DNA from 3 places in the Butyrivibrio fibrisolvens genome. Region 3 is predicted to be linked to each of the others. Evidence: riboswitches for the same ligand, from Rfam matches in the RefSeq annotation. Region 3 holds a riboswitch; each other region holds the start of a gene.
The links. A riboswitch is a leader RNA that binds a small molecule or an ion and turns the genes downstream of it on or off. The one in region 3 is predicted to bind thiamine pyrophosphate.
Positions count from the first base shown of each region.

Region 1: it holds a riboswitch for thiamine pyrophosphate, as region 3 does, so the genes downstream of both, thiT (energy-coupled thiamine transporter ThiT) here and thiE (thiamine phosphate synthase) in region 3, are expected to answer to the same signal.
Region 2: it holds a riboswitch for thiamine pyrophosphate, as region 3 does, so the genes downstream of both, thiS (sulfur carrier protein ThiS) here and thiE (thiamine phosphate synthase) in region 3, are expected to answer to the same signal.

Region 1 covers NZ_CP065800.1:3,937,123-3,945,100, reverse strand. The annotation lists gene addA (helicase-exonuclease AddAB subunit AddA) at 1-3,201, shown strand, start outside; gene thiT (energy-coupled thiamine transporter ThiT) at 3,374-4,084, opposite strand; TPP riboswitch at 4,194-4,308, opposite strand; gene I7804_RS16535 (HAD hydrolase-like protein) at 4,539-5,210, shown strand; gene hflX (GTPase HflX) at 5,194-6,507, opposite strand; gene asnA (aspartate--ammonia ligase) at 6,507-7,517, opposite strand.
Region 2 covers NZ_CP065800.1:2,788,651-2,796,628, forward strand. The annotation lists gene I7804_RS11520 (ABC transporter permease) at 1-205, shown strand, start outside; gene I7804_RS11525 (ABC transporter ATP-binding protein) at 331-1,395, shown strand; gene I7804_RS11530 (hypothetical protein) at 1,779-2,459, shown strand; TPP riboswitch at 2,546-2,652, shown strand; gene thiS (sulfur carrier protein ThiS) at 2,872-3,066, shown strand; gene thiF (thiamine biosynthesis protein ThiF) at 3,097-3,762, shown strand; gene I7804_RS11545 (thiazole synthase) at 3,806-4,612, shown strand; gene thiH (2-iminoacetate synthase ThiH) at 4,609-5,862, shown strand; gene I7804_RS11555 (thiamine phosphate synthase) at 5,871-6,455, shown strand; gene I7804_RS11560 (sodium-dependent transporter) at 6,592-7,956, opposite strand.
Region 3 covers NZ_CP065800.1:902,438-910,415, forward strand. The annotation lists gene I7804_RS03660 (helix-turn-helix domain-containing protein) at 1-121, shown strand, start outside; gene I7804_RS03665 (ABC transporter ATP-binding protein) at 166-1,848, opposite strand; TPP riboswitch at 2,285-2,387, shown strand; gene thiE (thiamine phosphate synthase) at 2,596-4,197, shown strand; gene thiW (energy coupling factor transporter S component ThiW) at 4,194-4,727, shown strand; gene thiD (bifunctional hydroxymethylpyrimidine kinase/phosphomethylpyrimidine kinase) at 4,801-5,655, shown strand; gene thiC (phosphomethylpyrimidine synthase ThiC) at 5,753-7,066, shown strand; gene I7804_RS03690 (hypothetical protein) at 7,266-7,978, opposite strand, start outside.

The DNA of each region.
Region 1 (7,978 bases), 1.1 Mb from region 3:
AAGGATATGATACAGAATGCTGCGCAGCGTATGGATTATGAATCACTTCGAAATGCCCTGAATACTATGTCCTTTGCAACCCTTCCTCGCAAAAAGGATGACAGCGTATCTCCTGATAAAAGAGATATGGTCAAAAAGATAAGAGATGATGTCAAAAAAAGCATTAAGGCTTTTAAAGAAAAATATTTTGCTCAGGACAAAGAGACGATAATCGCTGCAAGTATGCTGGCATCACGCGCTCTTAAAGGCTTATCTGAACTTGCGATAGATTTTAAACAGGCTCTTGATGACAAAAAGCGTGAACAAAATATCATCGACTTTGGCGATATGGAGCATTTTGCTCTGAATATCCTTATAGACCATGATCCCGAGACCAGGAAGAATAAGCCTACAGATGTGGCAATGCAGTATGCTGAGTTCTACAGGGAGATCCTGATAGATGAGTACCAGGACAGTAACTCTGTTCAGGAACTGATACTATCAGCTATAGCAGGAAGTACCGAAGATACCTATGACAGATTTATGGTAGGTGATGTCAAGCAGAGTATCTACAAGTTCCGTCTTGCAAGACCTGAGATCTTTATGGATAAGCTCAGGACTTACGATAAGTCAGATACAGCGTCTCTTAGGCGTATAGATCTTCACAGGAATTTTAGAAGTAGGCGTAGGGTCCTTGATTTTGTCAATTATATATTCAGAAGGATAATGGGGGCTGACCTTGGCAAGGTTTCTTATGACGAGGATGCTATGCTCATAACAGGTGCTTCGTATCCTGATGATCCTAGCGAGGAAGATTTTTTTGCTCCGGAGATAATACTGCTTCAGGATGATGATGCTAGTACTGGCTCTGATAGCGAGTCAGGTGAAGATAGCGCACCGGAAGATGAGGATGGGCCTGATATATGGGGACTTGAAGATGAACCTATAAGGCCCGGACAGAAGCTTAACCCAAGACAAAAGGAAGCTATGGTAATAGCCGGAAGGATCAAAGAACTGATCAAAGACGGCTATGTATCTGATGGAAACGGCGGCTTTAGAAGTATTCATTATAGCGATATAGTGATCCTATTAAGAGCAACCCTTGGATGGGATGATACTTTTAGAAAGATTTTAGAGTCAGAAGGTATACCTGCATATATTGAGTCAAGAACAGGATATTTTGCAGCGATAGAAGTTGCGACACTGCTGAACTACCTGCGCATTATTGACAATCCTCTTCAGGATATACCTCTTGCATCTGTGATGCATTCTGCGATCGGAAGATTCACTGATGAAGATCTTGCCCGTATCAAAGCCTTTGTATGCGGCGACCTTAGAAAAAAGGAAGAAGAGATCCCTGATAAGTTCTATGAGCATCTTGTGTATATAGAGAAGTTTTCAGGACTTATATGTGATACAGGGCTTAGCGAAGATGACGGATGTGAAGATGATACTGAAAAAAGACAGGACACAGGATCAGAAAATACAGTACCGGATGAGATTAAAGAACTGGCGATAAGAGTTCATGCATTTCTTGATGCTCTAAGAGACCTAAGGCGCAGGGCTGTATATATGCCTGTTCATGAACTTCTTGAATTTATAATAGATTCTACCGGGTATCTTAACTATGTTACAGCTATGCCGGGAGGTATCAGAAGGCGTGCCAATATCGAGATGCTGCTTACAAGAGCAACCTCTTTTGAAAATACCAGCTTCAAGGGCCTTTTTAACTTCATACGTTATATAGAGGAACTCGAGAAGTATGAGGTGGATTTTGGCGAAGCCAATGTCATAGATGAAAATGCCGATGTAGTGCGCATCATGAGTATTCATAAGAGTAAAGGTCTGGAATTCCCTGTAGTATTCGTATCAGGTACTTCCAAAGGCTTTAATAAACAGGATACCAATGCGCCTGTACTTCTTGAAGAGGACGTAGGTATAGGCCTTAATGCAGTAGATCTGGATCTAAGAGTCAAGTCCGTAACTCCAAGGCGTATCATGATAGCTGACAGGATGAAAAAAGACAGCCTTGGCGAAGAGTTAAGAGTTTTGTATGTAGCACTTACAAGAGCCAAGGAGAAGCTTATAATAACAGGCCAGATAGGTAAAATGGATACGTTCATACAAAATGAGCAGTATCTGGCTTTTAGTAAAGGACCTAAAGATCAGGAACAGCTCCTTCCCTATTCTGCAAGGAATAAAGCCGGAGATTATCTGACCCTTATCCTTCGCTCTATGATAGGACATCCTGCGATGAAGGAAGTCGCAGATGCTCTTGGCGTAGACGTAAGCCTTATAGGATATGACAAGATAGCTGTTACGGACTCAGAGAACTGCAATACCGCAATTGAGGCAGCAGGCATAACTCCTCCTGCCAAGATAAAACTTGTGTATTCCGGTGATCTAAACTCTATGGTGCTCAAAGACCAGGTTGATAGTGTGATACGTAGGGAGAAACTTGAAGGCGGCATAACACCTCTTGATATAGATCAGGATCTTGGCAAGGCACTTGCAGATAACTTTGCTTTTGAATATGGTCACAAGGAATATGCTTCGCTATATACCAAGACAACAGTATCTGAACTAAAAAGAGCTGCTTATACCGAAGCTCTAGAGCCTGATACCAGGATCATAAGATCAGATGAAGAAGAATATGTCCCAAGATTCATCAAAGGTTTCGATGACGAAGATAAGCTGTCGGGAGCAGGAAGAGGAACAGCTTACCATAGAGTTATGGAACTTCTGGATGATGAGATACTGGCCAAAGATGACATTACTGCAGCGGACATTCTTGATTTTCTAAAACGTAAAGAGTCAGAAGGAAGAATGGACGAGCCGTCAGTAAAGAGCATCTATGCCAAAGATATCGTGGCATTCCTTGATACAGAACTTGGAAAGAGATTCAGGCAGGCTTCTATCAGGGGAGACCTATACAGAGAGCGTCAGTTCATGATGGGAATCCCGGCAACAGAAGTATCTAAAGATCTTCCTGATGGCGAGATCATGCTGATACAGGGTGTTATCGATGCATGGTTTGTAGAAGGAGATGAGATAGTGCTTGTAGATTACAAGACTGATCGTGTAAAGGAGGCATCTGAACTTCTATCAAGGTACAAGGTCCAGATAGATTACTACACAAGAGCTCTTGAAAGGATGACCCATAAGAAGGTCAGGGAGCGGTACCTGTACTCCTTTGCACTTAGCGAAAGCGTAGTCATATGATTGATGTATAAAAACTTCTCACCAGCCAAGGAAGCGTCCCTTCGGATTTGCTGGTGCTGCCATGGCTGGTGAGAAGCTTTTTTATGACAAAATTCAGATCTATAGAAAGAGGCTGCTACCTTAAATTGAAAATACATTTAAGGAAGCAGCCTCTGATTTTGGCAATGTGATATTATGAAGCCAGCTTATTTACAGCGATTCTCTTGGAATCAGCTTCGTTGGCAGCAACTCTGATCTGATTAAGTCCCTTTCTGACAGCAGGGATGAGGAGCACTACGATAGTGATAGCTGCTTCTGTGATGATATACAGTCCGTTATATCCAAATGAATATACCCATACATTCTGACCTTCAGGAGCATACATTCCGAAGAAGATAACACCTGACAGAACTGCAAATACCATACGGCCTACTATACCTATTAAATATCCGGAATACAATCCGTATTTTCTGGTGCTTGTAAGACCTGAAAGTCCCAGCGCTGTGAATGAGAATATATAGTCGAACAGCATCTGAGGGAAGCTTATGATATAAGGGTCTACGATCATCTGCAGAAGACCGTATGCAAGTCCTGCCATAAGTCCGCTTCTAAGACCATACAGATATCCAACAAAGCATACAAAAAACATGGATAGAAGGGTTATAGATCCACCCTGTGGCATTTTGAAAATCTTGACATTAGAAAGTACAAATGCAAGTGCTATGCACATGCCTGATACTACAAGCTGGCGTGTGCTGAATTTGTGCTGGTCTTTGGTGTTCTTAAAAAAACATGCGGCTACAACTGCAGCGATCAGCACGATAATAAGGGCTGCGTAGCCTGCGGTAGTGAATGAATAAGTGGTTTCGCCATCACTTGTGACAGCATTGAAGAATAATGACATTGAATATCCCTCCTTGCAGCATTAGCTGAAAAAATGTAATAAAATATTAGTTTTTTGAATATGCCCAAGGAAACGATCCGTTAGAATTAGTGCGTCACACTTACAGAAAGTTGATAATGAAATGCTTCCTTACGCCGGTATTACCCGGTTCAAGTAATAAGGGTCAAGCCATGTTATCAGTATAACAAAAGGCTCTTCTCAGCAAAGCTCCCCTAGCAGGTATTCAATTCTTAACCTTATTAAATCTAACACAGTAAGAGGATTTATTCAAGATATCCTTTGAACATAACCTTCCCTCAAACGTCATATTGATAAGAAACGAAATAATGCACAAAAAGTTCCGTAACTATTTATGCATTTTGAATATAATGGCTATTGCGTGAATGTGTCATTATATCGTACATTTAATAATGCGCACGTATGATAATCCATATATCCAAAGGGAGACGAAAACATGCTGAAGTACGTACTATTTGATCTTGATGGCACATTAACAGATTCCGGTCTTGGCATTACCAAGGCTGCGCAGTATGCGCTTAAAGACCAGGGAATAGATGAACCCGATCTTTCTAAACTTGGGTTCTTCGTAGGACCTCCGCTCAATGTAACATTTATGGAGCGATATGGTATGGACGAGCAGCATATGCTTAATGCCGTAGCCAAGTTTCGAGAATATTATAATCCTATCGGGGTATTTGAAAATAAACCTTATGAAGGTGTTGAAGAAATGCTCAAAGCTTGTCACGAGGCAGGTCTTAAGATAGCTATCGCATCCAGTAAGCCTGAAGTTATGGTCTATAAGGTGCTCAATCACTTTAAGCTTACATCATATTTTGATGTTATCGTAGGAAGTGAGCTTGACGGTCGCCGTACTGACAAGAACGAAGTAGTAGAAGAGGCTCTTAGAAAGCTTATGGCCAATGCTGATGAGACAGCAATGGTTGGTGACAGATGCTATGACATGGTTGGAGCAGTCAATCATGACCTTATGGCTCTTGGCGTAACCTATGGCTACGGAACATATCTTGAATTAAAAAATGCCGGAGCAGACAAGACTTTTGATACTGTAGAAGATCTTAAGAATTACCTGCTGGCGGCATGTGGTGCACTTAAGAAGTGCTGCTGATATATTCAGCGTATTTGTTTATATCCTGTTTTTTGAGCTTAGCTCTTATTTTGGTTCCTTCCGGAAGATATTCAGTAGTAAGGACTTCACTTCCATCGAGGATAGCAGCAACAACTGCTCCTTGAGAATATGGAATTATAAGTTCGCATTCCTGACTCCCTTCCAGAAGGACTTTGTCTATAAGGGACAGTAGTTCTTCTGTTCCGATATCCTTTTTTGCAGCCATATATATTCTGTGATCACGAACATATGGAAGCTGAACCATTGTAGATCCCTGTTCATCAGCTATATCTGATTTGTTGAAGACATATATTTTAGGTATATCCCCGGCGCCAATCTCAGACAGTGTCTTATCAGTGACTTCCATATGCCTGTTATAGTCAGGATCAGAGAAGTCTATAACTTCCAGTAGAATATCAGCATATTTGATCTCTTCAAGAGTTGATCTGAAAGCTTTGACAAGTGTTGTTGGAAGATCGTCTATGAATCCTACTGTATCTGATAGAAGAAATGACCTGTGACCTGCAGGAGATATCTTTCTTACAGTAGTATCAAGGGTAGCAAAGAGCATATCCTGTTCCAGAACCTTCTTGTCATCAGTATTACCATCCGCATAGTCTGTAAGGAGATGATTCATGATGGTTGATTTGCCGGCATTGGTATATCCTACAAGTGCTACCTTGGGAACAGAAGATGATAGTCGTCTGTTTCGCTGAGTAGATCGTTCCTTACTTACTGCTTCAAGTTCTCTTCTAAGTTCTGCAAGGCGGTGTTCGATACGACGCTTGTCAAGCTCTAGTTGTTTCTCGCCGGCACCTTTGCTTGACTTAGAACCGGAAGCTCCTCCTTGCCTTGTAAGACCTTTCCTCATATGGGAAAGTCTTGGCAGGAGATACTGAAGTCTTGCAACCTCTACCTGGAGTCTGGCTTCTCTTGTTCTTGCTCTATCTGCAAATATTAAAAGGATAAGAGCTGTCCTGTCGATAATTTCTCTGTCGAGGATCTTCTCAAGATTTCGTATCTGCATAGGTGACAGTGTCTGATTGAAGATAACAGCATCAGCATCGTCATATTCGATCCTTGCTTTTATCTCGTCAACCTTGCCGCTTCCAACAAAAGTGGCCTGCACAGGTGACTCAGCATTCTGAGTCACAACAGCGCAGACCTTCATTCCTGCCGCTTCAGATAGACCTCTGAGTTCCTGCATGGAACTTGCAAAGACGTCTTCATCGCGATCTGTATTAAGTCCGACCAGTATTACGACCGGTTTCTTTTCTTCTTTTATGATATCTATCATTATAAGAGCTGAATTCCGTTCTCTGCGCAGGCTTTCTCGGTCTCAAGTGGCCATAGAGAGCTCTGAACTTCACCTATATGTGCCTTGCGCAGGAAGAACATACATATACGTGACTGTCCGATACCACCACCGATAGTATAAGGAAGTTCCTTATCAAGGATTGCTTTCTGGAAAGGAAGCTTAGCACGATCTGTGCAGCCTGCCTTCTCAAGCTGAGATTTAAGTGAGTTCTCATCTACACGGATACCCATGGATGAAAGCTCAAGTGCGATATCAAGTACAGGATAGTATACAAGGATATCTGCATTAAGTTCCCAGTCATCATAGTCAGGAGCACGTCCATCGTGAGGCTCGCCTGATGCAAGTTTATCGCCGATCTTCATGATGCATACAGCACCTTTGGCCTTGGTGATGTAGTATTCACGTTCCTTGGGAGTGTATTCAGGGAACATATCTTCAAGTTCCTGAGTTGTTATAAAGAAGATATCATGAGGCAGGATCTCTTCGATATAGTCGTACTGGATAGAAAGGAACTTTTCAGTCTTTCTAAGGATCTTGTAAACCTGGCGTACTGTCTCCTTGAGATAGTCAAGATTACGGTCTTCCTTGCGGATAACCTTCTCCCAGTCCCACTGATCTACGAATATAGAATGAATGTTGTCAGTCTCTTCATCGCGGCGGATAGCATTCATATCTGTATAGAGACCTTCTTCTATATTAAAGCCGTATTTCTTAAGAGCGAATCTCTTCCACTTGGCAAGTGACTGAACTATCTCACCTGTATGATCCTTATCATTGAGGATATCGAATGCTACAGGACGTTCAACACCATTGAGGTTATCATTAAGGCCTGATGTAGGATCTACAAACAGAGGAGCTGATACACGCTGAAGATTAAGGCGTGCTGAGAGCATGCTCTGGAAAAAGTCTTTGACTGTTTTGATAGCAACCTGTGTATCATGGAGACTAAGCTCGGAATGATACTCTTTTGGAAGTTTAAGTTTCTCCATAATGGTATATACCTTTCGAATTTTGTATAAAAAAACTACTTTCTTATTAAAACTCTTTTTTTTTATTCATTTCAAGAGAAGTTTGAATAAATGTGAGCTGATTTTTATACAAGAATAGAAGTGATAAAACTGGTGCGCAAAAATGCGCGGATGAGTAAGTAATCATTTTATGAAACGAATCAGAAAAAGTCACGAAAATATATATCAAATACACGTAAAAATGATAATAATACATACAAATATGATAATTATTGAGCATTATTAAGCGCCTTTGAGTATATTTGATGGTAAAGTTTGTGCAATATTTAGCCCTGTAAAGCCTTTACAATCATCATGTATGATTTATAATAAATTGAAATTGAACGAGGAAATGTATAAGTTCGATTCGGTTTTTGGTATGAACTTCATCTTGTAAGAGATTGATGCTATTAGTATCATGATGGAGTCATGGGTTATTGATA
Region 2 (7,978 bases), 1.9 Mb from region 3:
AACAGCAATTAGTGCGATCATCCTTCTGGTTACGCCTTCGTATCTGCTTATCACAGTTCAGATCAATGAATTCGCAGAAAAGGGTTCCTATGGAATCGCCTGTGCATTTGCTTCAATCCTGATATTCATCACATACAGTTCTGTTCTTATCATGAACCTTGTGATTAAGCGATTCGGTACCAGCAGAAATGTAAACCTTGAATAACTCCAAAATAGTCCCTCGGGACGTAAACAAGGGACCAAAATTTTGCAAGAATGATTCCTGGGAACGGAGACAAGGGATCACTAATTCACTTAACTGGAAAATCAACGACTCAAGGGGGAAATAACATGGCAAAAGAAAAGAAAGGTGTTCGTTTAGAACATATATCAAAAATATACAAAGATCCAAAGACCGGTAAGAACTTCTATGCTGTCAAAGATGCGGATCTTACGATCGAGCCCGGAAGCTTCGTAACACTCCTTGGTCCATCCGGATGTGGTAAGACTACGACTCTTCGTATGATCGCAGGTTTTGAAAGTCCTGATGAGGGTGAGATATATCTTGGAGATGAGCCTATCAATGCACTTACTCCCAATAAGAGAGATACTGCGATGGTATTCCAAAGCTATGCGCTTCTTCCTCACTACAATATCTTTGATAATGTAGCTTATGGACTTAAGCTTCGCAAACTCGATAAAGCTGTAATCAAAGAGAAAGTAACTGATATTCTAAAACTTGTAGGTCTTGAAGGTATGGAGAACAGGATGACCAACCAGCTATCCGGAGGTCAGCAGCAAAGAGTCGCTCTTGCAAGAGCTCTTGTAATAGAACCTGGAGTATTGCTATTCGATGAGCCCTTATCAAATCTTGATGCCAAGCTCAGAGTATCCATGAGAACAGAGATCAGAAGGATACAGCAAAAATCCGGGATCACAGCCATATATGTAACACATGACCAGTCAGAAGCCATGGCCATCTCAGATAAGGTCATCATCATGAATAGCGGAATCGTAGAGCAGGTATCAACGCCAAAGGAGGCATATTATTATCCAAACAGCAGATTTGTTGCTGACTTTATTGGTGAAGCCAATTTCCTGAATGGCACTGTAAAAAGTAAGGACGTGGTAGTTATAGACGGGGCAGAAGTTGCATGTGCTACATCTGATATAGCGCCCGGCTCAAACTGCGATGTCGTTCTAAGACCTGAAGGCGCAGTACTTGGAGATAATGGCGTTATCAAAGGTATTGTCAGGTATTCCTGCTTCATGGGAGCTTATCAGGATTATCATGTTGAGATAGGCGGATCTCTTATCAAGATTCAGGAGTACAACCCTCGCAACAAGAAGATATACAATGTCGGAGACGAAGTGTTCCTTAATTTTGAGGAAAATACGCTGTATGCACTGCAATAAGACTTAAGCTCAGATATAAAACTAAAAATTATTAAATCTATGAAGAAGTGGCTTTCGACATAATCCGTAAGCCGCTTCTTTATATTTATAACTCAAATTTTTCGCCTGCCTTGGAGGAATTTTTCGGACATGGCACCGGCCAAGTGAGAAGTTTGACTACATAACAAAAATGCTTTTCGTCGGGCCAAAATGACGTTCTGTCCAAAATCGGTTTACAATAGGTGCTTTACGTATATACTTTGTAAGTGACAGGGCAAAAGTCATGTAAATATGACGATCAAGTGCCCTTCATGATCCTATAGAGCTGATAGGTATTAGTTCTTTTTCCTGGAAAAATATAAACAGATGATCAAAATAAATTCGCAATTACAAGGGGGATAATCATGTCAGTAAAAATATGGCCACTTGAGTTTAATAAAGAAGATTATATAGAACTTTTCAAAGAAGCAGTAAACGATGATGTAGCACTTAATGTTGTAACCGGTATAAAAAGAAACAATATCGTGAAAGAAACTGTAAAAGCTGTAAAAGAGATTGCTGCAACTTACAAACTGGATTATTCAGACATAGCAATCCTATATCCCAATAAAGATAATAAAGGTCTTAGATATTACATCCAGCACTGGGTCAAAATGATGCTTGATGAAAATAATATCCCATATGCCATCACACAGGAAAAAGAAGATGGTATGGGCGTTACAATCAGTAATAATAAGGGCGTTGTAGTAGCACCTATAGATGCAATCGCCGGTCTTGAGTTCAAGGCTGTGATACTTACAGGACTCTATCCTTGTTCTTATGCTTTTGATGGCAATGAACACAGGATCAAGTTAAAAGACTGGGAGTCAGCCTGTGAGCTTCGTGAAGAAGAAAGAGCCGTTGTTGAGGATCAGATTGCAAAGATCTATAAAGCATATTGCAGAGCCAATGAAGTTCTGTATGTACTAAGCGATGCAGAAACAGGTACTATCATAGACGATATCGTTGTTAGCAGCGAAGAGAAGCAGATAGATCAATATGTTGACTCGATATTTGATGATATCCTTAAGTATGTTGCTATATAATGCCTGCTCATATTACTATAGCTTATCCACATTATTTTTACATTTTTACTTGTATTATTTATATTCTAGTAGTATAGTTATTCTGACAATTGAACAGACGGGAGCTTTTGTAAAAGGCTGAGAGGAAGGTAAGACCTTCGACCGAGAACCTGATTTGGATAATGCCAACGTAGGGATGCCCATTTAGTCATGTATTATGGCTTATAACTATGGGAGAGCAATTTATTATAATTAGTATTGCTTATGATTACTCGATAAATAGACCATAAAAGCTACCGATTGATTTCGGTAGCTTTTATTTTTCCATTAAATCGGATCAATTAACGATGATCATCCATATGTCTAAGTCTTTTTGAGCAAAGATCGTTGCACTATTCCCAATCACTTTTATACAAAAACAGGAGGAGAGATTATGGTTACTGTAAATGGTGAAAACTGCCAGCTGGACGGCCTTGATGTACTAACTATGTTAAGTCAAAAAGGTTATGCACTTACACGAGTAGTTACTGAGTTAAATGGGCAGATAGTCCCTAAGGCCGCTTATGAAAAGACAATTTTAAAAAGTGGTGATGTTGTAGAAGTTGTCAGCTTTGTTGGTGGTGGCTGAGTCGTAGTTTTTACATGGAATGAGGTTAATATGATCGTTAATAATGAATCACAAATAGCATTTGGTTATGAGCTAAGAAAAGCTCAGGAAGAAAAAGAGAGTAAAGAAGTTGTTGATGCGCTTGCAGGGTCTACAGTTGCTATATGCGGCCTCGGAGGACTCGGCTCTAACATAGCGATGATGCTGTCAAGAGCAGGTGTTGGAAGGCTTATACTAACAGATTTTGATACAGTTAATATTACAAATCTTCACAGACAGTTCTATAAGACAAGTCAGCTTGACATGAAGAAGGCATGGGCGCTTTCTGATAATCTTGCTGAGATAGCTCCTCTTACAAGAGTTGAACTTCATGATGAGAAGATAAGTCCGGACAGGATCAAAGATCTGCTTACTGACGCTGACGTGATATGTGAAGCCTTTGATAATGCTGAGCAGAAAGCCATGCTTGTAGGTACAGTTCTGGAAGTGTTCCCTGATACTGATCTTGTGGCTGCATCAGGCATGGCAGGTACAGGAGATGCCAATGATATCATAACAAGACAGATATCAGAGCACTTCTATCTGTGTGGAGATTTCCATACAGATGTAGGTGAAGCCGACTCGCTTCTTCCATCAAGAGTTATGGTCTGCGCAGCTCATCAGGCTCACAAGATAATACAACTTCTGATACATAAAAAAGCTGCTGCCAATAACTAATGCACAAATCTATATAAAAAACTGACAAAAACAGGAGAAGGCTATGAATACTAATAATGCTATAAATAATAATGACCCTTTTGTCCTTGGCGGAGTAACATTTAATTCACGATTCATACTAGGTTCCGGCAAGTATTCCATGAAGCTGATCCAGGCAGCTGTAAGGGATGCAGGCGCCCAGATCGTAACACTTGCGGTAAGGAGAGCCAACACCAAAGAACATGAGAATATCCTTGACTATATCCCTGAGAATGTAACACTGCTTCCAAATACAAGCGGAGCAAGGAATGCAGATGAAGCTATTCGCATAGCAAGAATAGCCAGAGAGCTTGGATGCGGCAATTTCGTCAAAATAGAGATCATGAAGGATACAAAATATCTGCTTCCGGACAATTATGAAACAATCAAGGCTACTGAGACACTTGCTAAAGAGGGCTTTGTAGTTCTGCCTTACATGTATCCGGATCTAAACGTTGCAAGAGATCTGGTAAGCGCCGGAGCAGCTGCTGTTATGCCTCTTGCCGCTCCGATTGGCTCTAATAAGGGACTTGTGACCAAAGAGTTCATCAAGATCCTTGTAGATGAGATAGATCTTCCTATAATCGTTGATGCCGGAATAGGTGCGCCGTCCCAGGCCTGTGAAGCTATGGAACTTGGCTGCGCTGCAGTTATGGCCAATACAGCGCTTGCTACTTCAAGAGACCTTCCAAGAATGGCAAGTGCTTTCAAACTGGGTATAGAAGCCGGTCGTATGGCATATCTTGCAGGCCTTGGAAGAGTACTTGAAAGAGGCGCCAGTGCTTCTGATCCTCTGACAGGTTTCCTTAACCAGGAAGAAAGAGGCGCATGATGAACAACTTCTTTATAGACAACAAAACTCTTAGTAAAGAGGCTCTTGAGAAAAAACACAGGCTTGAAACAGATCCCTCTGTGCGTACTAACCATATGGAGTATATGGATGGTATGGAGAAAATTACTTCTGATATACAAGACTTAGTACTAAAGGCCTTTAATTCTTATGACTATAACAAGTATACTGCAAGGGATGTAAGAAATGCTCTTGACCATGATACCTGCACTATTGAAGATTTCAAAGCGCTATTGTCACCTGCTGCAGAGCCATTCCTTGAAGAGATGGCTATAAAGGCAAGGAATGAAACAGGCAAACATTTTGGCAATACTGTATATATTTTCACGCCATTATATATCGCCAATTATTGCGAGAACTACTGTGTATATTGCGGCTTCAACTGTTACAACCATATACACAGAATGTGCCTTAACACTGAGCAGATCGAGCATGAGATGAAGGTTATAGCACAAAGCGGCATGGAAGAAATCCTGCTCCTTACCGGCGAAAGCCGCAGTGTCAGCGATGTTCACTATATTGGAGAAGCCTGCAAGCTTGCCAGAAAGTATTTTAAGAATGTAGGGCTTGAAGTATATCCATTAAATACAGATGAGTACAAATATCTGCATGAGTGCGGAGCTGACTATGTGACGGTATTCCAGGAGACTTACGATACAGATGTATATGAATCGCTTCATCTCATGGGACATAAGAGAGTCTGGCCTTATAGATTCAATGCTCAGGAGAGAGCTTTAAGAGGCGGCATGAGAGGTGTTGCCTTCTCAGCACTACTGGGGCTTTCTGACTTTCGTAAGGATGCTCTTGCAACTGCGCTGCATCTGTACTACCTACAGCGAAAGTATCCATATGCAGAGATGTCTCTGTCATGTCCAAGACTTCGTCCCATCATCAATAATGATAAGATAAATCCCATGGACGTTCATGAAAAGCAGCTATGCCAGATAATCTGTGCATACAGGATATTCCTTCCTTATGTAGGTATCACAGTTTCATCAAGAGAGAGCAGTACCTTTAGAAATGGTATAGTCAAGATCGCTGCAACCAAGGTGTCTGCAGGCGTATCTACAGGAATTGGCGATCACGAAAGTAAGTATACGGGAAAAGAATCTGGAGATGCCAAGGGAGATGAGCAGTTCGAGATAAATGACTCAAGAAGCCTTGATCATATGTATACGGATATCTCAGACGAAGGATTGCAGCCTGTATTAAATGACTATCTGTATGTATGAAAACTCACATGAAAAACGAACAATTGACGCAGCCTTTGATATGCATAACAAACAGAAAGCTCTGCCAGGAACCTTTTCTTAACAGGATAGAGAATGTAGCAAGGTCAAAGCCAAAGGCCATAATACTTAGGGAAAAAGATCTAAGTGAATCTGAATATGAAAAGCTTGCTATCATGGTAGAACCTATCTGCAATATGTATGGAGTTCCGCTTATCTATCACAATCATCCTGAGCTTGCCATAGCCAATAACAAAGGTCTTCATATGCCTTTAAGCGCTCTTGAAAAGGTCTCTGGAGCTGACAGACAAAAGATAAAGATCCTCGGAGCTTCCTGTCATAGCACGGAAGATGCAGCTAAAGCCATACGACTTGGCTGCACCTATATTATAGCAGGACACATATACGATACTGATTGCAAAAAAGGTATTCCGGGGCGGGGGACTGATTTTCTCAAGAATTTATGTGAACATGTTCATATACCAGTATATGCAATTGGCGGGATAACACCTTCTAAGATGCCTGAGATCATAAGCTGCGGCGCAGCAGGAGGCTGTATGATGAGCGGGTATATGCAAGGCGAGATCTTGAAATAAGAGGAAAGAGCAAAAAGCTGTAATTAAAGCTTCCTGTCGTAGCCTGCTTTTTCATAATGTGTTTTGCAGATATAAAAAACGCTTAGTTCTTTTTACCTATGACAATGATAAAAAGAACTAAGCGTTTATACTATGTTCAGATCTTTATGATTCCAAATACCTGAAGTATTGAGCTGATAAGAATGATCAAAAGAAATGCTATGCAAAGGTACTTGATCATGAATTTATACACAGCCTTACGTTTAAATGTACCACCTTCTTTAGTCATTTCATGCTCGACAGCATGGAAGCCGATAACCCTGATTATATACAGACATATGAAAATTGCTGCAATCGGCATCATGACTGAGTTTGTAAGGAAATCAAAAAAGTCAAGGAACTGCATTCCAAGTATAGTTACACCTGAAAGAGGTCCATAACCAAGTGAAGAAAGTGATCCGAATACTATCATGATAAGTGCCATAAAGATTGTAGCACCATGACGGCTCCAGTTAAGCTCATCTTCGAATGTAGAAATAGCACTTTCTGAAAGAGCTATAGCACTTGTTAGAGCTGCAAAGAATACAAGTACAAAGAAGATGATACCCATAAGTCTTGTCATACCCATTCCGGCAAATACTTTGGGAAGTGTTATGAACATAAGACTAGGTCCTGCTCCGAGCGAAGTAGCATCTCCGCCTGAGAATGCAAATACTGCAGGGATGATCATAAGACCGGCCATTATAGCAATGCCTGTATCGAATATCTCTACATTGACTGTAGCTTCTTCTATATGTACATCATCTTTCATATATGAACCGAAGGTAATAAGGATACCCATGGCGATAGAAAGAGAGTAGAACATCTGGCCCATAGCAGCTACAACTGTCATCCATGAGAAGTTTGAGAAGTTTGGTATAAGGAAGTACTTGATACCTTCTATAGCGCCAGGTCTTGTCATAGAGTATATTGCGATTATGAGAGATAATACTACAAGAATAGGCATCATAAATTTGGACACTCGTTCGATTCCATTACGCACTCCAAGGAATACTACTAAAAGTGCACAAAAAGAAAAGACGATAAACCAAAGCTCAGTCTGAAATCCATCTGAGATAAAAGAACCAAAGTATGAATCCTGGGCAACGCCTTCTGTATTGCCAGTTATATACTGAAACAGATAATTAAGAACCCAGCCGCCTATAGTAGAGTAGTAAGGTACTATAAGCATCGGTATTATGGCATTGATCCAGCCTCCGAAGTGATAGATCTTCTTGTCTGAAAAAGCCTGAAATGCGCCAATTGGACTTCTTTTAGAAATACGTCCAATAACAGTTTCGGATACGATCATTGTGTATCCAAATACAAATGCAAGTATGATGTATACAAGAAGGAAAGCTCCACCACCATACTTAGCGGCAAGGTATGGGAATCTCCATATATTACCAAGTCCTACGCTGGCACCTGCTGCCGCAAGGACAAATCCTATTTTTCCTGAAAAATGACTTCTTTTCTTTTCCATGATTAATTCTCCAACATATTTT
Region 3 (7,978 bases):
TATCTGGAACTGTCTTTTTACTAATGATGACTTGGCTATATCTAAAAAGGAAGCAATATTATCAGCGGTTGAAGTTATTTTATCCTCCGAAATAGCAGAAAAATGGCAATCAGATTTCTAATTGCCATTTCTTTCGCCAATACCCCAATTACCAACATTACCTATCTACGATACGTTATAAAGAGAATAGAAATATTCTTTCTTACTCATCAGTTCATCAAAGGTTCCTTGCTCAAATATGGAACCATTCTTAATGACAAGGATATGATCAAACTTAGTTAGCAACTTCTCATCCAATTTATGCGTTATAATTAGTTTTGTTGAATCCTTTATATTAAGAATTGCGGTCATTACATCATGAGATGTTTGATTGTCAAGTGCTGCAGTGGCTTCATCAGCAACAAAGAGCTTACTTTGCTTTAATATACTCCGGGCAATTGATATACGCTGACGCTCTCCACCTGAAAGGTTACACCCGCAAGCTCCACAATGATAATTAATTCCTTTTTCATTTACAATTGATCTTAATCCGGACTGGTCTATTGCCCAATCTATTAAATCCTTATCGAATTTTTTAAAAAGAGTGATATTATCAAGGATGGTTCCATCAAAGATAAATACATTTTGTTGAATGATGGAAACTTGTTCAGAAATAGAATCTAAATTATAATTCTTTAGGTCTGTGTCGTCATATAGTATTTCACCACTATAATTATCCATCATCCCGGCAATCAAACTAACCAAAGTGGTTTTTCCACTTCCTGATTCACCAACTATAGCGTATGATTCGCCATTATTGAGTTTAAGATTGATATTATTCAAAATGGTATTGTCTTCATATCCAAAAGATACATTATTTAGGCTAATGGCATCAGGGAACTCCTTTAATACTTCTCCAGAAGCAAGTAAATTATTTTGAAGTTCTTTTTCCATTTTATCAATTAGTGAAGAGGCTGCTTTACGTGTAGACAAAAGCTGTGGAACACTCATTATAGGTTTCATAAAATTACCAAGTAAACTTGTAAAACTAACAAGAATACCTACAGTTAAATTGTTTCCACGTAAGATAAAATATGCACCAAATATAAGAACCCCCAATTGTGGAAGAGTACCTCCTAATGAAAGAACCGTCTGAATTCTACCAATCTCACAATTCTTATTAAATTTAATTCTCTCTAATTTACGATCCCTATCGCAAAATAAACCTGTAACTTCGTGTTCTGCCTGAAAGCTTTTAATGACACTAAATCCATTTAACAGATCCTGAATAAAAGCCATGAAGTTTGAGTTTTCTAAAGACACGGCTTTTTCTTGTTCTGATAATCTGTTTCCTAAGATAGACGATAGTAATAAAGGAATAGCAAGAAATACAATAGTAACGATTGATAATAATGGACTGTAATATAACATGAGCCCCAACGCTCCGAAGAAGAGTACTATATTAGCAACTAATGAAGCAGTCCCTTTTATGTAATTGTTCTCGATTACAGCAACATCGTTAGTCATTCCGGATAGATATGTGCTGGTTTTTTCGTTATAAAAAGTTCTGGGAGCTTTTTTTATTAGTTCTTTATAAAGAGTATCTTTGTAAGTTGTTAAAGATCTTTTAACAACCAAAGCCTCAAAATAATACAAAGAAATAGATATAAGACCTATAAATGCTATAAGCAATGAGCATCTAAATACAACTAATTTAAAAGATGATAAACTACTAGATGATGCTACATCAATAATATTCTTTAAAAGTGCAGCTATTACGAGTGATAATAGACTATCTATCACTACTAATAATACATATATGCTGTATGTGATTCTATTATTCTTATATAAACACTTTTTTAAATTCATAGTATACCTCCATCAAGAAATAGCAAGTTCAATAACCGTAATATTAGCTATTGAACTTGCAACTTTCCATTTAGCAACCAAAACCACAAATGATGTTCTTGAGAGCTTCAAATGATCTTATAACAGAAGAATTTGTTTTCACTTTCATTAAGTTTTCCCCCTTTCGTTTGGCATATATAGAATATACAACTAATCAGCTTAAACTTTATGAAAGTTCGGAAATCCGAAAAAAGACACAGGGAAAAAGAAAAAACGCTTATAATTGGAGATTTTTGTTTTTGGAAGATGATGTATTGCAGGACAAACAGGAATAATACTTAATAGGAAGAAAAAAGCTGAAAGATATAAGCAGTGCATATACTTATTCGCTCCTTGCTAAAATCCATAACTAGTGCTACACTACAGTAGCACGTTAAAAAATTATGTATAAAATATAATACATGACAAGGGGAGCTGGTTACCGGCTGAGAGGTGTGAAGAACACGACCCTGTACCTGATTTGGATAATGCCAACGTAGGAATCGTCGACAAGTAGCATGCTACTTGTAACTATAGCAATACTTAGCGCCATCCAATTAGATGGCGCTTTTTTATTCGATAAGATTTCTTTATTGAATAAAGAGTATCTCTATGGATGAAGCAGTACTAAATGTTGTATGTAAGCTAAAACAGCGAGCATCTATAGTACAAAGCTTTCCTTCTATCCTCAGGTATGAGGAATCTAGCACATATTCAGCCAGCCACGATATGAATATGAAAAGTCTTATACGAAAACACAATCCTCAGATTCACATTATCACTAATAATATAACTGCTGAGATATCCGTTAATGCAGTACTTGCATTAGGTGCTGCTGCAATAGGCGCGGATAGCCTTCTTGAAGTGTCCGAAATCACTTCATCTTCTGATGCTCTTGTACTTAATACAGGAACTCCATCTATAGACAGATACGAAGCTTTTCGCCTTGCGGGGTTAAGCGCCAATACTAAAAACATACCTGTTGTTCTGGATCCTGTTGGAGTTGGAGCATCCACTTTTAGAAAAGAAAATATCTTACGTCTTCTTAATGATATCAATGTTACCTGCATAAGGGGTAATGCCACTGAGATTATGAATCTATGTGATTTGATCGTTGATAAAAGCTGTGATGAAAGACTTGATCAAACAGATGGAAGATTAGAACAACCTGATAATATAATGCCCTTTAAACTCCAATCTGATAAAGTAATCTCACGCGGCGTTGAAGATGCCGGCCTTGGATTTAGTAAGGATGCAGTTATCTCTTTATCCAAAAAGCTTGACGCTATCATTGTAATCTCCGGAGAAACAGTAACTGTAGTATCTGCAAGAGACGATTTCTATAAAGAATATCCGGGCGGATCTATTTTCCAAAAGCAGTTTACAGGTGCAGGCTGTATGATGTCTGCCCTTGTTGGTACTTACCTTGCTGCAGGAAGAAAAGGAAACATAACTGATATAGACAGCGTAGAAAGCTGCATTAGGGATTATGAAAGCTGTGCAAGGAAAGCTGAACGCAGAGTATATGGAAGCAGGAATATAGGCACGATGAATTATCGTAATACTCTCATTGATGAACTCAGCCTTCTTGATAAACCCTGGAGATACCGATTCGATAAAAGTGATCTTAATCTATATGCCATTACAGATAGAAGCTGGATTTTAAATGACAACGATTCTTGCAGTGAATCCTCCTTAGAAGATAACTCTTGTAATAGTAATAAAGCTTCAAAAGAATCATTATATTGCAAATCTTTGGAAGAAGCCGTAGAAAAGGCAATCCTTGGAGGCGCCACAATAATCCAGCTTCGTGAAAAGAATATATCAGATGATGAGTATATTAAAAGAGCAGAATCTATAAAATCAGTATGTGATAAATACAATATCCCTCTTATCATCAATGACAATGTTGACGTTGCCCTTAAAGTAAAGGCTGCAGGAGTTCATGTCGGACAGGGCGACACTTCTGTAAGCAAGGCAAGGAGCATCCTTGGAAAAGATTACATAATAGGTGCAACAGCCCATAACCTTGAGGAAGCAAAGATAGCTCAAACATGTGGTGCGGACTATCTGGGAGTGGGAGCTGCCTTTGGCTCTTCAACCAAGAAGGATGCCAAACCGCTTACAAGTCTTGAAACCTATAAAGAGATCACCTCTAACATTTCGATTCCGATTGTAGCCATAGGCGGTATCAATGAGTCCAATATGGATCTTCTTACAGGAAGCGGGATAGCGGGAGTAGCTATAATATCAGGCATTTTCAGTGCTTTAGATATAGAGAAACAGGCTAATATTTTAAGCCGGAAGGCAAAGGAGGATTTTTTATCATGAAAAAAGCTGAAGTTAAAAAACTTGTTGTTGCTGCAATGTTTGTAGCTCTTGCAGTATCACTGTCTACATTTTCTTTTCCCATAGGAGCATCCAAGTGCTTCCCCATACAGCATATGGTAAACGTACTGAGCGCTGTGTTCCTTGGACCATGGTACGGGGTACTGGTAGCGTTTTGTACATCTCTTATCAGGAACCTTCTTGGAACAGGAACACTTCTTGCATTCCCCGGAAGTATGGTAGGTGCCCTTTGCTGCGGTCTTGTATACAAGATATCCAGAAAGTTTATTCCTACTTATATAGCTGAAGTTGTAGGAACAGGTATACTTGGAGGCATCATTGCATTCCCTGTTGCAAGCCTTGTTATGGGAAAAGAAGCTGCTCTATTTACCTATGTCGTTCCATTCCTTGTAAGTACTGTAGGAGGAACTGTTATAGCAGCGCTCCTTATCACATTCCTTTACAAGACCCATGCCATCAATACACTTACAGCTCTACTTGATGATGCAGATTCTATCAGGTCCAAGGCATAATATCTCTTCCATTTCTTTTACATAAAAAATCACTCTGGATATAAAACATAGAGTTAAAAACATGAGGTTAAATATGATAAAACACACAGCACTTACAATTGCAGGAAGCGATTCATCGGGCGGCGCGGGAATCCAGGCTGATCTTAAGGCAATGCTGGCCTGCGGCGTATTCGGTATGAGCGCTATAACAGCGATAACTGCCCAGAATACAACAGGTGTTAAGAGCATCATGCAGGTCACACCTGATATCCTCTCTGATCAGCTCGATATGGTATTTACAGATATATACCCGGAAGCTGTCAAGGTCGGAATGACATTTAACTGCGAGCTTATCAAGGTTATCTCTGGTAAACTTTCTGAATATAATGCCCGGAATATCGTAGTAGACCCTGTCATGGTCGCTACAAGCGGAGCAAGACTTATCGATGAAAAAGCCATCGATAGTCTATGCAAGCTCTTACTTCCAAAGGCTGATCTTATCACCCCGAATATCCCTGAAGCAATGATACTATCAGGACTATCCAGCATATCTAACGAAGAAGATATGCTAGCAGCAGCAAGGATAATGGGTGAAACATTTGGCTGCTGCGTCCTTGTAAAAGGCGGTCATATGAGCGGTGATGAGTCATCTGCTGATGTATTGTATAAGACTGATAATTCATACTTCTGGTATACATCGCCAAGGATTGATAATCCCAATACTCATGGAACAGGGTGCACCCTTTCAAGCGCGATTGCATCATACCTTGCCAAGGGAGATCCTATGGAAATAGCGATTTCAAAAGCTAAGAATTATCTGAGCAAAGCAATCGCTGCAGGTCTAAATCTAGGCAAGGGGTCAGGTCCTTTGTGGCATATGACAGCTAATGTATCAGAACGCTCATATTCAGAAGATAGCAATAGTTCACATAATATTTCAATTTCATAAATATGACGTAAGGGTCAAAAGTCATTTCGATTCGAGCTTGCTCGAAATCGAATATGTATTTCTGTAACATATAACACATAATAGATTAGGAGAATTCATGAACAGACAGTATCACACACAAATGGAAGCAGCACGCATGGGAATCATAACTCCCGAAATGAAGATCGTTGCAAAAGATGAGGGAAGGACAGAAGAATATATCAGGGATCTGGTTGCCAAAGGCCAGGTAGCAATCCCTGCAAACCCCGCCCACAAAGTCCTTAAGCCAAGCGGAATCGGTAGTATGCTTAAGACCAAGATCAACGTCAACCTTGGTGTAAGCCGCGACTGTAAGGACTATGATATCGAGATGGAGAAGGTTATGAGTGCTGTAGATCTTGGCGCAGAAGCCATCATGGACCTTTCAAGCCATGGTAATACACAGCCTTTCAGACAGCTTCTGTGCAGTAAGTGCCCTGCCATGATCGGAACTGTTCCGATATATGACAGCGTGATTCACTATCAAAGAGACCTTGCTGAGCTTACTGCCCAGGATTTCATTGATGTTGTAAGACTTCATGCCGAGGACGGCGTAGACTTTGTAACTCTTCACTGCGGAATCACACGTAAGACCATCAGCCAGATAAGAGACGGCGGTCGTAAGATGAACATCGTAAGTAGAGGCGGAAGCCTTGTATTTGCCTGGATGGCTATGACAGGACATGAGAATCCTTTCTATGAATATTATGATGAGATTCTCGATATCTGCAGAGAACATGACGTAACTGTAAGCCTTGGTGATGCCTGCAGACCGGGATGCCTTGCAGATGCCACAGACGGATGCCAGATTGAAGAGCTTCTAAGACTTGGAGAACTGACTCAGAGAGCCTGGGATAAGGATGTACAGGTTATGGTAGAAGGCCCCGGACATGTTCCTATGGATCAGATTGCAGCCAACATGAAAGTCCAGCAGACAATCTGTAAGGGAGCTCCATTCTATGTCCTTGGACCTCTTGTAACAGACATCGCTCCTGGTTATGATCACATTACTGCTGCTATTGGCGGAGCTATCGCTGCAGCATCAGGAGCAGCTTTCCTGTGCTACGTAACTCCTGCTGAGCACCTTGCTCTTCCTAATGTTGATGATGTACGTCAGGGTATAATTGCAAGTAAGATCGCTGCTCACGCTGCGGATATTGCAAAGGGACTTCCTGGTGCAAGAGACCAGGATGACAGGATGGCTGATGCAAGGCGTAAGCTCGACTGGGATGCTCAGTTCTTAGAAGCTCTTGACCCGGAAACTGCCAAAGCTATAAGAGACAGCCGCGCTCCTGAAGATGATCACAGTGATACCTGCAGTATGTGCGGTAAGTTCTGCGCAGTACGCAGCATGAACAAGGCGCTGGCTGGAGAATATATAGATATTTTATAAGCAAGTATTTGATTTTTGACACCTTGTCAAAATGATAAATGTTAACCAAAAAGGGTATTATTCAATGATAAGATTGAAAAAATACCCTTTTTTGATTTATATATGAACTTTATTGTTTGTCAGGCCTTGCGAAGGCAGAAGTTTTCAGAAAACATTGAAATGCCAGCATAATCAGGCTGCCACTCGTAGCTGCCTTATGCTACAATTTAAACCATTGCAAATCTATTTTATCATTAGAAAGAACAGATTCTTTCCAGGATAGGTAATCATTTATATCTTTATATAGTAAGCAATCATTTTGATTAACTAAATATAATATCTTATCACTGTCATGGTCATATTCAAAAGGAAATACCCCCTCATATTCTGGACAAGTGTTAATATCTAGTTCTTCTACGCTTGCTATTTCAACATATTTTCCTTCCTTAAGATCAAACTCATATAATTCATAAGGCCAAAAATCATCATTATACATATATTGTGAATGTGGCACGTTTGCATAAATTATTCCATTGGAATAGAACTCTAATCCAATGTAGTAGTCAAATAATAGCTCAAAACCGCTTTGTTGGTCATAAACAAATATATAATCAGCAGAATCACTGTTATTAGTTCCACCTATTCGTATAAGTAGTTCGTTTTTGGAATCACCATTAATATCATATATGGAGATATAGTCTTCATAAGCTCGTTTCTTTTGCGTTTTGAAATCTGATTCATTATTGGAATAACAATATTGTCCATTGGGAAGATAGCCGGTAGCTTCAAGAATTACAATACATTCGTAATACTTGCGATTTATAGTAGGATCATCTGAAAAAATTGGCAAATCGCTTTCTGTAAATGAAACAGATTTTTCTAAGTCATGGATGTCTATGTCCTCATTTGTAGAAGGCTGTATACTAGCATTGG